DNA from 4 places in the Nisaea acidiphila genome. Region 4 is predicted to be linked to each of the others. Evidence: predicted binding sites of a transcription regulator. Region 4 holds the regulator's gene; each other region holds the start of a gene.
The links. The regulator PhoB, encoded in region 4, activates phosphate uptake and scavenging genes when phosphate is short. The targets are predictions, from matches to a motif close to TNTCATAAAACTGTCA.
Positions count from the first base shown of each region.

Region 1: a site for PhoB is predicted at 1,728-1,743, ahead of phnC (phosphonate ABC transporter ATP-binding protein). Genes of this name have one in related genera too.
Region 2: a site for PhoB is predicted at 1,771-1,786, ahead of NUH88_RS11860 (PhnD/SsuA/transferrin family substrate-binding protein). Genes of this name have one in related genera too.
Region 3: a site for PhoB is predicted at 1,403-1,418, ahead of NUH88_RS17925 (inorganic phosphate transporter). Genes of this name have one in related genera too.

Region 1 is NZ_CP102480.1:722,520-725,913, reverse strand. Features, by position in the region: gene NUH88_RS03485 (tartrate dehydrogenase) at 1-383, shown strand, start outside; gene NUH88_RS03480 (MaoC family dehydratase) at 394-855, shown strand; gene NUH88_RS03475 (tellurite resistance TerB family protein) at 869-1,594, opposite strand; gene phnC (phosphonate ABC transporter ATP-binding protein) at 1,806-2,666, shown strand; gene phnD (phosphonate ABC transporter substrate-binding protein) at 2,701-3,394, shown strand, end outside.
Region 2 is NZ_CP102480.1:2,565,281-2,568,674, reverse strand. Features, by position in the region: gene NUH88_RS11870 (DUF599 domain-containing protein) at 1-239, opposite strand, end outside; gene serA (phosphoglycerate dehydrogenase) at 300-1,553, opposite strand; gene NUH88_RS11860 (PhnD/SsuA/transferrin family substrate-binding protein) at 1,888-2,751, shown strand; gene NUH88_RS11855 (phosphonate ABC transporter ATP-binding protein) at 2,803-3,394, shown strand, end outside.
Region 3 is NZ_CP102480.1:3,840,330-3,843,723, forward strand. Features, by position in the region: gene NUH88_RS17915 (thiamine pyrophosphate-binding protein) at 1-657, opposite strand, end outside; gene NUH88_RS17920 (glutathione S-transferase family protein) at 711-1,313, opposite strand; gene NUH88_RS17925 (inorganic phosphate transporter) at 1,582-3,075, shown strand; gene NUH88_RS17930 (NUDIX hydrolase) at 3,014-3,394, opposite strand, start outside.
Region 4 is NZ_CP102480.1:2,330,002-2,333,395, forward strand. Features, by position in the region: gene pstB (phosphate ABC transporter ATP-binding protein PstB) at 1-778, shown strand, start outside; gene phoU (phosphate signaling complex protein PhoU) at 805-1,518, shown strand; gene phoB (phosphate regulon transcriptional regulator PhoB) at 1,554-2,252, shown strand; gene NUH88_RS10690 (AmpG family muropeptide MFS transporter) at 2,253-3,394, opposite strand, start outside.

The DNA.
Region 1 (3,394 bases), 1.6 Mb from region 4:
ATTTCGTCCTGCACCCGGACTGGTTCGATGTCGTGGTCGGCTCCAATCTCTTCGGGGACATTCTCTCCGACCTCGGTCCGGCGGTGGCCGGTTCCATTGCCATCGCGCCGTCGGCCAACATCAATCCGGAGAAGAAATATCCCTCCATGTTCGAGCCGGTGCACGGCTCGGCCCCGGACATCGCCGGCAAGGGCATCGCCAACCCGATCGGGCAGATCTGGTCGGGCGCCATGCTGCTGGAACATCACGGCCACCAGGAAGCGGCGGACGCCATCGTCGCGGCCTGCGAGGCGGTGATCTCGGGCGGCGGGCCGAAGACGCCGGATCTTGGCGGCCAGGCCTCGACGAAGGATCTCGGCGACGCCATCGCCGCGGCGATCTGAGGAGCGGGCCATGCAGGAGGCGGTACATTTCGAGGACCTGGAAATCGGCCAGGTCCTCGGCTCGCAGCGGAAGACGATGACCGAGGCCGAGATCATCGAGTTTGCCTGGCAGTACGATCCGCAGCCCTTCCACATCAGCGTCCCGGACGCCGAGGAGAGCCATTTCGGCGGGGTGATTTCCAGCGGTTTCCAGACCCTCGCCGTCAGCTTCCGCCTCGCCTGGCAGGCGAACGGTCTTCAAGCGACCAATCTCGGCGCCGGAACCATCGAACAGCTGCACTGGCTGAAGCCGGTGCGTCCGGGCGACACGCTACGCGTCGAGATGGAGGTGCTGGAGAAGCGGGAGTCCCGCTCCAAGCCGGACCGAGGCTTTGTGCGCTTCAAATACACGACCTACAACCAGGACGACGAAGCGGTCATGACAATGGAGTGTCCGCAGATCGTTGGGCGCAAGGAGGCCGCCAGGGGGTGATCAAGGCGTCGGGTTATTCGGTAGCCGCGACCTGCGCCTCCAAATGCGCGACGAGTTCTTCCGGAAGCGCGAGCCGTGCTGCCAGCGCATCGAGATAGGCCTGCTCCATCGGGTGATCCGTGTCGATGGATAGGCGTGATGCGAGATAGATCTCCGCACCCTGCTCCGGGCCCTCGGCCAGCGAGGCGACATCCTGCAGGCTCGGCGGCTTGCTTAGCGCGTCGAAGACGAAACCCTTGTCCTCGGCACCAAGCTCCGCTGCGCCGACGCGCTCGAAGATCCGTTTCTGTTCCTCTGCATCGATATGCCCGTCGGCATTGGCCGCCGCGATCATTGCCAGGACCAGGGCAAGCTCGAAGGGGCGGCCGTCGCTCGCCGGCGCATTTGCCGGCAGAAAGGCCGAGTCCGCGGGCGGTGCTTCCGTAGTTGCGGGGGAGGCTGCCGTCGGCGCGGCGACGGGCTGCTGGCCGCTCTGCCAGTTCTGGTAGGCCCGGTAGGCGAGGGCTCCGAGCGCGGCGGCGCCGCCATATCCGACCACTCCGCCGGCGAGTTTGCCGGCTTTTTTGCGCATCTTCTTGTTGCCGATAAGGACGCCGAGCAGGCCGCCCGCGGCGAGCCCCCCTGCAACACCAGCCATGCCGTTGTTGGCGACCTTGTCCCTCGCGACCGTGACCGCCGTCCCGACCGATTGCGCCGCGCCGGTGCCGAGAAATTGTTCAAGAAGGTTCTGCGCGTTCATACCTGACCTCTATGTTGATATCTGAACTCAGATAGGAAGTAGCGCGCCGGCTCTCAATAGGGGAGGCGCCCGTTCGGACGGTGACCGAACGGAGACTCTTCCGTTTCAATTTGTGGGTATTGCGTAACTTCTGAGTCTTAAAACCGTCATCCCCTTGCGGCGTGCTGGTCAACGCTTCTGAGTAATTTCGCGGCCTTCGGGAAGGGGCCGCATGTCAGATACTCAGATACAGCCAGTCATCCAGGTCAGGAACGTCTCCAAGACCTTTGGGAATGTCCGCAGGGCGCTGATCGATGTCTCGGTCGAGATCGGCGCCGGCGAGATGGTCGCGCTGATCGGCGCGTCCGGCTCCGGTAAGTCCACGCTCATTCGTCATATCGCCGGCCTCGTCGTCGCAGATAAAGGCGGCGAGGGCGGCGAGATCACCGTGCTCGGCGAGCGGGTGCAATCGGGCGGGAAACTTTCCCGCGACGTCGCGCATATGCGCCGCCGGCTCGGCGTCATCTTCCAGCAGTTCAACCTTGTGCCGCGGCTGACTGTGCTGACCAACGTGCTCGCCGGCCGCCTCGGCCGCATGCCGAAATGGCGCGGCACGCTGATGCAGTTCTCCCATCTCGAGAAGCAGCTCGCTATGCAGGCGCTGTCGCGCGTCGGGATCGAGTTCACCGCGCGCCAGCGCGCCTCGACCCTTTCCGGCGGCCAGCAGCAGCGTGCAGCCATCGCGCGCTGCCTTGTTCAGGAGTCCGAGGCGATCCTCGCGGACGAACCGATCGCTTCGCTCGATCCGGCCTCGGCGCGCCGGGTGATGGAGATCCTCTCCGACATCAATCGGAGCGAGGGGACGGCGGTGCTCGTTTCCCTGCACCAGGTCGAGTACGCGCGGCGTTACTGCAAGCGCACCATCGCGATGCGCGACGGCCGCGTCGTGTTCGACGGCCCGTCGCACGACCTGACCACCGACTTCCTCCGCGAAATCTATGGCGAGGCGAGCGAGGAACTGATCCTCCCCGATGCCGAGGATTTCGCCGAGGCCCATGAGCAGGCGGAAAAGCGACTCATCGCTTCCGCCTGACCTTTGCCCCCAGCAGCCAAGAGGAGCTGAGCCCATGACCATCATGACCCGCCTGACCGCCGCCGCGGTCCTGGCCACCGGCCTCGCGACGAGCGCCCTGCCGGCTCTCGCCGACCGCGAGGACCCGAAAGAGATCAATTTCGGCATCATCGCCACTGAGTCCAGCTCGGCCCAGCGCGAGAAATGGGGCCCGTTGCTGAAGGCGCTCGAGGACAAGCTCGGCATGCCGGTGAAACCGTTCTTCGCTTCGGATTACGCGGGCGTGATCGAGGCCATGCGCTTCGACAAGGTCGACATCGCCTGGTACGGCAACAAGTCCGCCATGGTCGCGGTCGACCGCGCCGGCGCCGAGATCTTCGCCCAGACCACCAAAGGCAAGGGCGGCAACGGCTATCACTCGGTGATGGTCGTCCACAAGGACTCGCCGCTGACCTACGAAGACGTCATGAAGTGCGGCAAGACGCTGAATTTCGGTCTTGGCGATCCGAACTCGACGTCCGGCTTCCTGGTGCCGTCGACCTTCATTTTCGCCAAGGAAGGCGTGAACCCGAAGGATTGCTTCAAGACCGTCCGCAACGCCAACCACGAGACCAACCTGATCTCGGTTGCGACCAAGCAGGTCGATGCCGCCGTTGCGTCCTCGACGGGCATGTATTCCCGCCTGAAGAAGGCGAAGCCGGAGCTCTTCGCGGAACTGAAGGAAATCTGGCGCTCGCCGCTGATCGCTT
Region 2 (3,394 bases), 240 kb from region 4:
GAGGCCATGAAGGCGGAGTTTCCCGCGAGAGAACGCACGATCTGCACGTCGATGATGCGGTTTTCGCGCTCCACCGCCGCACTGAACCAATCCCGCCGCCAGGCCTGCATGGCCGCCGGCAGGCCCTTGCCGCGCCGCACCGCGACGGCGACGAACGTCTCGTAGCCGAGCCAGCAGGTCATGAAGAGCGCGAGCGCGATCAGATCGTCGCGCCGCAGGATGTCCAGCACAGACTGCATTCAGATCCCCTACCCGGCGGCATTCTAGCGCCGGGCAAGGCCCGGCACCAAGCCGTTCGGTCAGGCGACCCGGTTCAGAACCCGAGCGCGGATCGTGCCGTCGAGCGCGCGCACCGCGCGGATCACCTCGTCCGCCTTCTCGACATGCCCCTCCGCATCCAGCACCACATAACCGATCTCGCCGTCGGTCTGGTAATGCTGGGCGGCGATATTGATGTCGTACGCGGCGAAGACGTCGTTCAGACGCCCGAGTTCTCCCGGCAGGTTGCGCTGAACCTGGATGAAACGGGTCCCCGCCGGACGGGGCGGCAGCTGGACCTCTGGAAAATTCACCGCGCCGGCGGTCGACCCGACGTCGGAATATTCGATCAGCTTGCGGATCACTTCCTCGCCGATCCGCTCCTGCGCTTCCTCGGTCGATCCGCCGACATGCGGCGTCAGGATCACATTGTCGAGGCCCTGCAGCGGCGAGGCGAAACTGTCCGCGTTCGATTTCGGCTCGACCGGGAAGACATCCACCGCAGCTCCTGCCAGATGGCCGCTCTTCAGCGCCGCCGCGAGCGCATCGACATCGAGGATGGTGCCCCGGGCGTTATTGATCAGATGGGCGCCTTTTTTCATCTTGCCGATCTCGCGCGCGCCGATCATGTCCTTCGTTTCGGGCGTTTCCGGCAGATGCAGCGAGACCACGTCGGAGGCTTCCAGCAGCGCGTCCAGGCTCTCCGCCGGCTCCGCGTTGCCGTGACGCAGCTTGTCGGTGCGGTCGAAGAAGATCACCCGCATGCCCATGGCTTCGGCGAGGACCGCGAGCTGGGTTCCGATATTGCCATAACCGACGATGCCGAGCGTCTTGCCCCGCACCTCACGGCTGCCAACCGCCGATTTCTGCCAGCGCCCCTCATGTGCGCCGACCGAGCGCGGAAAGGTCTGCCTGAACAGCATCACGATCTCGGCGATTGTCAGTTCCGCCACGCTGCGAGTGTTCGAGAACGGCGCGTTGAAAACCGGAATGCCCTTGCGCTTCGCCGCCTCGAGATCCACCTGGTTCGTTCCGACAGAGAAACAACCGAGTGCGATGAGTTTGTCCGTCGAGGCGATCACGCTCTCCGTCATCTTGGTCCGGGAGCGGATGCCAAGCAGACGGACATCGGCCAGCGCCTCCTTCAGGGCATCTTCCTCAAGCGCCTTCGCGTGCCGCTCGATGCACGGATATCCTGCCAGTTCGAGCTGGCGCACGGCGGTTTCGGAAATTCCCTCGAGCAGGAGAAACTTGATCTTGTCTTTGGGAAGAGACGGATTCTGGATTGTGCTCATCTGGCAACGGGTCCGGGTCGGTTACCGGCGTCTTCGGGACGCATTCGCTCGCAGCGGAAAAAACGATGCACTCCGCAGCGGGGCCGTAGACATATAGAGGCACCGGTCAATTCGCAAGGCACCGGTGTTTCGGGTTCCACGTCGCCGGCGGGTTCGAAGATCTCGTTATGCCGGACTAGACCGGCCGCGTCCGCTCCGCCGCCGGATGACACTCAAGAGTCATTAAACCGCCACCAAGCCGCCACACACCCAACATCAGGACGATACATGTGCCTCGCTACCGTCCGCCTATCTGGCAATCCGGGCAAAGGCCCGCACTATGGAGGCGTAACCGATGCTGCGCAGGATTCTAGCGGCCGCGATCATGGCCGTTTCTCTCCCCACCCTGGCCCAGGCGGCCGACCCGATCCGTTTTGCGGTCACCGATATCGAGGGTCTTGAAGCCCTGCAGCAGGAATTCGGTGCCTTCGAGAAAGCGATCGAAAAGAGCACCGGTCTCGATCTCGAACTGTTCCCGGTCGGCAACCGCACCGCCGCCGTCGAGGCGATGAATGCGGGCCAGGTCGATTTCGTGCTGACCGGCCCGGCCGAATATGTCGTGCTCAAGGAACTGACCAAGCCGGAGATCGTCGTCGCCTGGCAGCGGCCCGACTATTTCGCGCAGATCGTCACGCTCGCGAGCGGTCCGGTGAAGAAGGTGCAGGACCTGAAAGGCAAGGTGATCTCCTTCGGTTCGGTCGGCTCCACCTCCCAGCATCTCGGCCCGGCGCAGGCGCTCGCCGATCTCGGCCTCGATTACGGCCGCGACTACGAGCCGAAGATCATCTCCCGCAACGTCGCCATCGAAGCCCTGATCCGCGGCGATATCAGCGCCATCGGGATGAATTTCGGACATCTGCAGAAGGCCCGCAAAGCCTATCCGGACGTTGCCTTCACGGTGATCGCCCGCGGCCGCGACCTGCCGAACGACATCCTCGTCGCCCGTGCCGGCGCGGACAAGGACGTCGTCGCCAAGGTCCGCAAGGCCTTCGCCGAGGACGGTCAGTCCCTGCTCGCCGCGGTCCTGAAAGGCGACGACAACAAGAAATACGAGGGCGGTTTCTTCCTCTCCTCGGTCAATGACGCGGATTACGACTATGTCCGCTCCATGTACAAGACGATCGGGGTCGAGAGCTTCACCAGCTTCGTTGGCGACTGATCGGATCGGTCGACCCGGCGCCTTTTCCTGCGCCGGGTCCGGCAAGTACCCATGTCTTCATCCATCATCCAGGTCGAGCGGGCCGAGAAGATCTTTTCGGGCGGTCTCAAGGTGCTGCACGGTGTCTCCCTCGCCATTGCGCGCGGCGAGCGCGTCGCGCTGATCGGCCCGAACGGCGCCGGGAAATCCACGCTGCTCCGTTGCCTCGCGGGACTGCTGCCGATTACCGGCGGCTCGATCGGGATCCTCGACGAGCACTTTTCCACCCAGCCGAGCGCCCGCCAGCGCCGCGCCCTGCGCAAGCGCCTCGGCTTCGTCTTTCAGTTCCACGGCCTGGTCCGCCGCACCAGCGCGCTTTCCAACGTGGTGAACGGTTATCTCGGACAGGACATCGGCTGGCGCGCCTGGCATCAGGCCCTGGCTCCGGCGTCATTGCGCGCGGAGGCCCTGAACGCACTGGAGGCCGTCGGGCTCGAGGAGAAATGGAATGCACGCGCCGACACCCTTTCCGGCGGACAATCGCAGCGGGTCGCCATCGCACGGGCCATCGTCCACAAGCCCGAGCTGCTGATCGCCGACGAGCCCGCCGCCAGTCTTGACCCGGCAGCCGGGGCCGAAGTCATGACTCTCTTCCACAGGCTTG
Region 3 (3,394 bases), 1.5 Mb from region 4:
CACCGGGCGCTTCGCCTCCATCAGCAGTTTCGCCGCCTTTTCGACGCCTTCCGGACCGGCGCCGGGCTTGCAGGAGATGTTCTCGACCCAGCCGCGCGGGTCTGGCGTCTCGGCGCCGGTGTCTTCCTTGAAGATGTCGAACGGCACGTCGAGCACGACCGGACCGGGGCGGCCGGTCACCATGGTCTTCCACGCTTCGCGGATGGTCAGCGGCATCTGCTCGCCCCGGGTCGGCTGGTAGACCCGCTTGCAATAGGCGCGGACGGTGGAGGGGAAGTCCGCCTGATGGTGGCGGTAGAGTTCCTGGAAGGCGCCGCGGTTGAACTGGTTGGTCGGCACGTTCCCGGTCACGGCGAGGAAAGGCACGCTGTCGAGGAAGGCGTTGCCGAGCGCGATCGGCATGTTGGCCGAGCCCGGACCGCAGGAGGTGAAGGTCGCGGTCGGCTGGCCGGAGACGCGATAATAGACGTCCGCCATGAAGCCGGAGACCGACTCATGGTGCACGGAGATCGTCTTGATGTCGCCCTGCCGCTCATAGAGCGCGTCGATGAAGCCGATATTGCCGTGCCCGCAGAGCCCGAAGGCGTAGGGGACTTTGTTCTTAACGAGGTAGTCGACGATCATCTGACCGCCGTCGAGGGTGTTCTTCTCAGCCATGGGGCGTGCCTCCTTGATTTACCGCGCGCTTGTGTCCGCGCGCCGTTGTCGGGTTATGCAAAGGGTTCGGTTTCGGCGAGCGCCGGCAATTTCGCAGCCTCGGCGTACCAGTCGGAGAGACGTGGGCGGCTGTTGCGCCAGCCGTCGTCCGGGAAACGGAAGTCGAGAAAACCAAGGGCGGAGGCGAGGGTCAGCCGGTCGAGTGTCATCGGCCCGTGGAGCGCGTCGGAGGCTTCGAACCAGTCCAGCACCCGGCCGATGGTGGCGACTTGCCGCGCCATCCAGTCCATGCGGTCCGGCTCTTCGGCCTTCAGGCTCTCGACGCGCCGGACGACGCCGCAATCCATCACACCGTGTGCGAGGTCGTGACGGAACAGTATCCGGCGGCGTTCGGGACCGGGTGAGACAGGGAGCACTGTCTGCCCTTCGACCAGAGAGCACAGATATTCGCAGATCGAGAGACTGTCGACGATGGCTTCACCGTCATCCGCGACGAGGGTCGGGACCTTGGAGAGCGGGTTGTGCCGCAGCAGCTCCGCCGGGCGTTCATGCGGATTGGCGATGACGATCTCGATTCCGTCTGTCAGTCCCAGCGTTACGCCAACCGCCCGGACTTTCCGCGCATAGGGAGAAGCGCCGACCATAAAGAGTTTCATTCGAAAGCCATCCGAGGGCCTGATATGTTCGATTGGTATGTCAGTATGTCAGTATACAATCCACTTGGAAACAGTTTCCGTTGTCATTCCGACAGTGTTAGGAAACCGGCAGCAGATTGCCGCTCGGGAACGAAGACGGGATCTGCCGTCCGCGAGAACCGAGAGGTTTCGGGCGAACATGCATCGGCGGGTCGCCGGATGGGGCAAGCCCGGACGCCTTTGCCGAAGAGTAAAAACCGTCATCAAAGACGCATGGGTCATCGCAAAAGTGTCCTCCACACCTCGTAAGACCGAGAACCGCTACGTCAACGACCTGCGCCGGTTCAGTTTCGTCCAATCGCAAACAGGCCTTCTCAAGAGCGTCACGGTGCCGCTCGGTCTCTCCGTCGTCTTTCTGGCGGTAGTCGGGATTTATGTCGGGAGCACGCAGGAATCCCTCGGCGAGGATTGGCTAATCGTCGCCATCGCGGCGGTCGTCGGTGGTTACATGGCTCTGAACATCGGCGCCAACGATGTTGCGAACAATATGGGCCCTGCCGTCGGCGGGCGGGTATTGACCGTCGCCGGGGCGATCCTGATCGCGGCCGTTTGCGAGAGCGCCGGCGCTTTGCTGGCGGGCGGCGACGTGGTGAAGACCGTCTCCAAAGGCATTATCTCTCCCGGTGGAAGCGTCACGGTCGGAGAGTTTCGGGATCTGATGCTGGCCGCATTGTTCGCGGCGGCGCTCTGGATCAATCTCGCGACTATCCTGAACGCTCCGGTTTCCACCACCCATTCCATCGTCGGCGGCGTGCTCGGCGCCGGGATCGCGGCGGCCGGTTTCGGACTGGTGAACTGGACGACGATGGGGGCGATTGCCGCAAGTTGGGTGATCTCTCCGGTCTTCGGGGCGCTCTGCGCGGCAGCGATCCTGTTCGTCATCAAGAAAAAGATTCTGTTCGTCGAGGACAGGCTGTCGGCGGCCAAGACCTGGGTCCCTGTCATGATCGGGCTGATGGCCTGTGCCTTCGCGGCCTATATGGCGATGAAGGGGCTGAAGAAGATCTGGCATCCGTCGCTGGTGGAGATCGTCCTTTACGCCGTCGCGGCTTTCCTGATCGCGTATTTCTTGTCCAGACCATATATCGCCCGGCGCGTTCTCTCTCTGACGAACAGCCGCAAGGACGTCTATCGGCTGTTCGATGTTCCGTTGATCGCAGGTGCCGCGCTCCTGTCCTTCGCGCACGGGGCGAACGATGTCGCGAACGCGGTGGGGCCGCTGGCGGCCATCGTCTCGACCGCGGGCGAGGGTGCCGGGATCGAGAGCAAGGTGACGATTCCGCTCTGGGTCATGGCGATCGGCGCCTTCGGGATCGCCTTCGGCCTCGGACTGTTCGGGCCCAAGCTCATCGCGGTCGTCGGAGAGAAGATCACCCGCCTGAACTCACCGCGTTCCTATTGCGTTGCGCTCTCCGCCGCGATCACGGTTTTGATTGCGACGACGCTCGGCCTGCCTGTCAGCTCGACGCATATCGCGGTCGGCGCGGTCTTCGGCGTCGGGTTCCTCCGGGAGTTTCTCGAGAACCCGAACAAACGGAAAGTCCGTCCAGGCCACAAGCTGAACGAGACCGCGGAAGATGCCTTTAACAGCAAGGACTACCGCTCTGTCCGGCGGCTCGTGCGCCGGAATTTCGTTTTGTCGATCGCGGCGGCCTGGATCGTCACTGTGCCGGCATCAGCTCTTCTTGCTGCTGGCGTTTATGCTCTTTTGCGGTCTCTCTGATCCATTGGCTCAGTGCCTTGAACTGCTCCAGTACGGGAAGATAGTCCTCGCGGTAGGCGACGCGCGGGGCATCTTCAAGTAGGGCCCAATGGCGCTGGCGAAGTGCCTTTTCCGGCCATTCGTCCAGTTGCTCGGTGACGAGAAATGGGTAGTAGGTTACTGGAATCTCTACCTTGCCGGCATCGGTCTGCTTGGTGATGACCTGTGTCATGGGAAAGTCCTTCAGAACCTCGCCCTTCACGCCGGCTTCCTCGAGGCCTTCGCGGAAACAGGTCTCTGTCTGGGTCTCGGCTTTCTTCCGCTTACCTTTCGGCAAGAT
Region 4 (3,394 bases):
CGGATCCTCTGCCGCAAGCGCCACGCCCAAGATGAAGGGCGACAAGGTCAAGGTGTTCTACGGCGAAAAGCAGGCGCTGCAGGATGTCGATCTGGAGATCAAGCCGAACGAGGTGACGGCGCTGATCGGCCCCTCGGGCTGCGGCAAGTCGACGTTCCTGCGCTGCCTGAACCGGATGAACGATGTGATCGATATCTGCCGCGTCGAAGGCAAGATCACGCTCGACGACGAGGACATCTACGATAGCGGACTCGATCCGGTGCAGCTGCGCGCCCGGGTCGGCATGGTGTTCCAGAAACCGAATCCGTTCCCGAAATCGATCTACGACAACATCGCCTACGGTCCGCGCATTCACGGCACGGCCTCGAGCAAGGCGGAGATCGACGAGATCGTCGAAACCAGCCTGACCAAGGCCGGCCTGTTCGAGGAAGTGAAGGACCGCCTGCAGGAGCCCGGCACCGGACTATCCGGCGGCCAGCAGCAGCGTCTCTGCATCGCCCGCGCGATCGCGGTCAATCCGGAAGTGATCCTGATGGACGAGCCCTGCTCGGCGCTCGACCCGATCGCGACCGCGAAGATCGAGGAACTGATCGACGAGCTGCGCGAGAACTTCACCATCGTGATCGTCACCCACTCGATGCAGCAGGCCGCGCGCGTGTCCCAGCGCACCGCCTTCTTCCATCTCGGCGAGCTGGTCGAGGTCGGCGACACCGAGCAGATCTTCACCAACCCGACCGACTCCCGGACCCAGGGTTACATCACCGGACGGTTCGGCTGATCGGAACCGACAAAGAAAATTTGCCCATGCCAGTAAACGACCACATCGTCCGCTCTTTCGATGAGGATCTCGAAGCCCTGAAAGCAAAGATCGCCCAGATGGGCGGGCTTGTGGAAGCGCAGTGCGAATCGGCGGTGCGCGCGGTCAATCGCCGGGATCAGACCCTCGCCCAGCGCGTCAAGACGTCGGACGACCAGATCGATGCCCTCGAGGCGGAGATCGAAGCGATGAGCCTGCGCTTGCTCGCGTTGCGCCAACCTCTCGGCGGCGATCTCAGGACCGTGGTGGCAAGTCTCAAGATCGTCAGCGATCTCGAACGAATCGGCGATTACGCTGCGAATATCGGCAAGCGCGCGATCGTGCTGAGCGGTCTGCCTGAGATCCCGCCGGCCAACGGCATCGTGCGCATCGGCGCCCTTGTCCAGTCGCTCATCAAGGACGTTCTGGACGCCTACGCGGACGACAATCTCGAACTCGCCGTCGCCGCCTGGCACCGGGACGAGGATATCGACGAGCTCTATACCAGCCTCTTCCGCGAACTCCTCACCTACATGATGGAGGACCCGCGCAACATCACGGCATCGACTCACCTTCTGTTCATTGCCAAGAACCTGGAACGCATGGGCGATCACGCGACCAACATCGCCGAAACCGTACATTTCCAGGTCAAGGGCACAAAGATGGAAGCGGACCGCCCGAAAGGCGAGGACGCCAGCTATATCGTTGAGATGCCTGAGTAATCGGTAGAATCGAGAGTGGTAATCCGATGAACATGATGAACCCCAAAATCCTCGTGGTAGAGGACGAAGCCCCGATCGTCACGCTGCTGCGCTACAATCTGGAACGCGAAGGTTTCGAGGTCCTGGAAGCCGGCGACGGCGAGGAAGCCATCCTGCTGGCAATGGAAAAGGGCCCGGACCTGATCCTGCTCGACTGGATGCTTCCCCTGCTCTCCGGCGTCGAAGTCTGCCGCCGGCTGCGGCGGACGCCGGAAACCAAAGGCGTTCCGGTGATCATGCTGACGGCGCGCGGCGACGAGGGAGACCGGATCCGCGGACTCAATGCCGGTGCCGACGATTACATCACCAAGCCTTTCAGCCCGAGCGAGCTGATCGCCCGGATCCGTGCCGTGCTGCGCCGGACCCGTCCGGCGAGCGACGCGGAGACACTGCAGTTCGAGGATCTGGAAATGGATCTGGCCGCCCACAAGGTGCGCCGGAACAGCCGCGAGATCCATCTCGGCCCGACCGAGTTCCGCCTGCTGCGCTATTTCCTCGAGCATCCGGGCCGGGTGTTCTCCCGCGAGCAGTTGCTCGACCGGGTCTGGGGACCGGATATCTATGTCGAGCCGCGCACCGTGGATGTGCATATCCGCCGACTGCGCAAGGCGATCAATATCGACACGGAATCGGATCTGATCCGCACCGTGCGGTCCGCGGGCTACGCGCTCGACCGGCCGACCGCGCCGGCCTGATCAGGCTTCGGCCCGCACCACCCCGCCGGAGCGCTCCGGCGGGAACATCCGCATCAGCACCAGAAGCAGGATCAGTCCCGGCACCGCGATCGCCGTCGAGGCCAGGAAGAAACCGATCCAGCCGATATGATCGGTGATCCACCCGCCGCCGGAACTGAGCACCGTACGGCCGAAGGCCATGAAGGACGAGAGCAGCGCGTACTGGGTCGCGGTAAAGGCGACATTGGTCAGGCTCGAGAGATAGGCGACGAAGGCCGCGGTCCCCATGCCGCCGGTGAAATTCTCCACCCCGATGGTCGCCGTCAGCATCCAGATATCGTGTCCGGCCAGAGCCTGTGCGACGAAGATCAGATTTGAAAGCGCCTGCAATACGCCGGAGACAAGCAGGGCTTTCAGCAGACCAAGACGCTTGACCAGCGCCCCTCCGGCGAACAACCCGACAAGCAGCGCCACCAGTCCGAACAGTTTCGTCACCTGGGCGATCTCGGTCTTGCTGAAGCCGAGATCGATATAGAACGGGTTGGTCAGCGTGCCGAGAAAGGCATCGCCGAGCTTATAGAGCAGAATGAAGGCGAGAATCAGGACCGCACCGCGCCGGGTCAGAAACTCCGCGAACGGCTCGTAAACGGCGCTCAGCAGCCACTCGTAGGGCGTCTGAGGCGGCTGGTCCGTCGCCGGACTGTCCCCCGGCTCCGGGCTTGCGAGTGCGCTGAAGACGCCGATCAGGACGAGTGCCGCCATCGAAAGATAGGCGAGGAACCAGCCGGCCTGGTCCGCGACGACGAGCGCGCCCGCACCGGCCGCCAGCATGCCGACCCGGTATCCGAGAGTGTAGGCCGCCGCGCCCGCGCCCTGCTCGTCTTCTCTAAGGGATTCGATCCGGAATGCGTCGACCACGATGTCTTGGCTGGCCGCGCAAAAGCTCACGATGACGGCGAAGAAGGCCATCAGCCACGGGGTCGCCACCGGATCGGTCGCGCCCATCAGGACGATCGCCGTCATCAGGGCGAGCTGGGTCACCAGCAGCCAGGCCCGCCGGCGCCCCAGCATCCGGCCGAGCACGGGCACCGCGAGACGGTCCATCAGCGGCGCCCAGAGGAACTTCAATGTGAACGGCGTGCCGACGAGTGCAAAGACGGCGA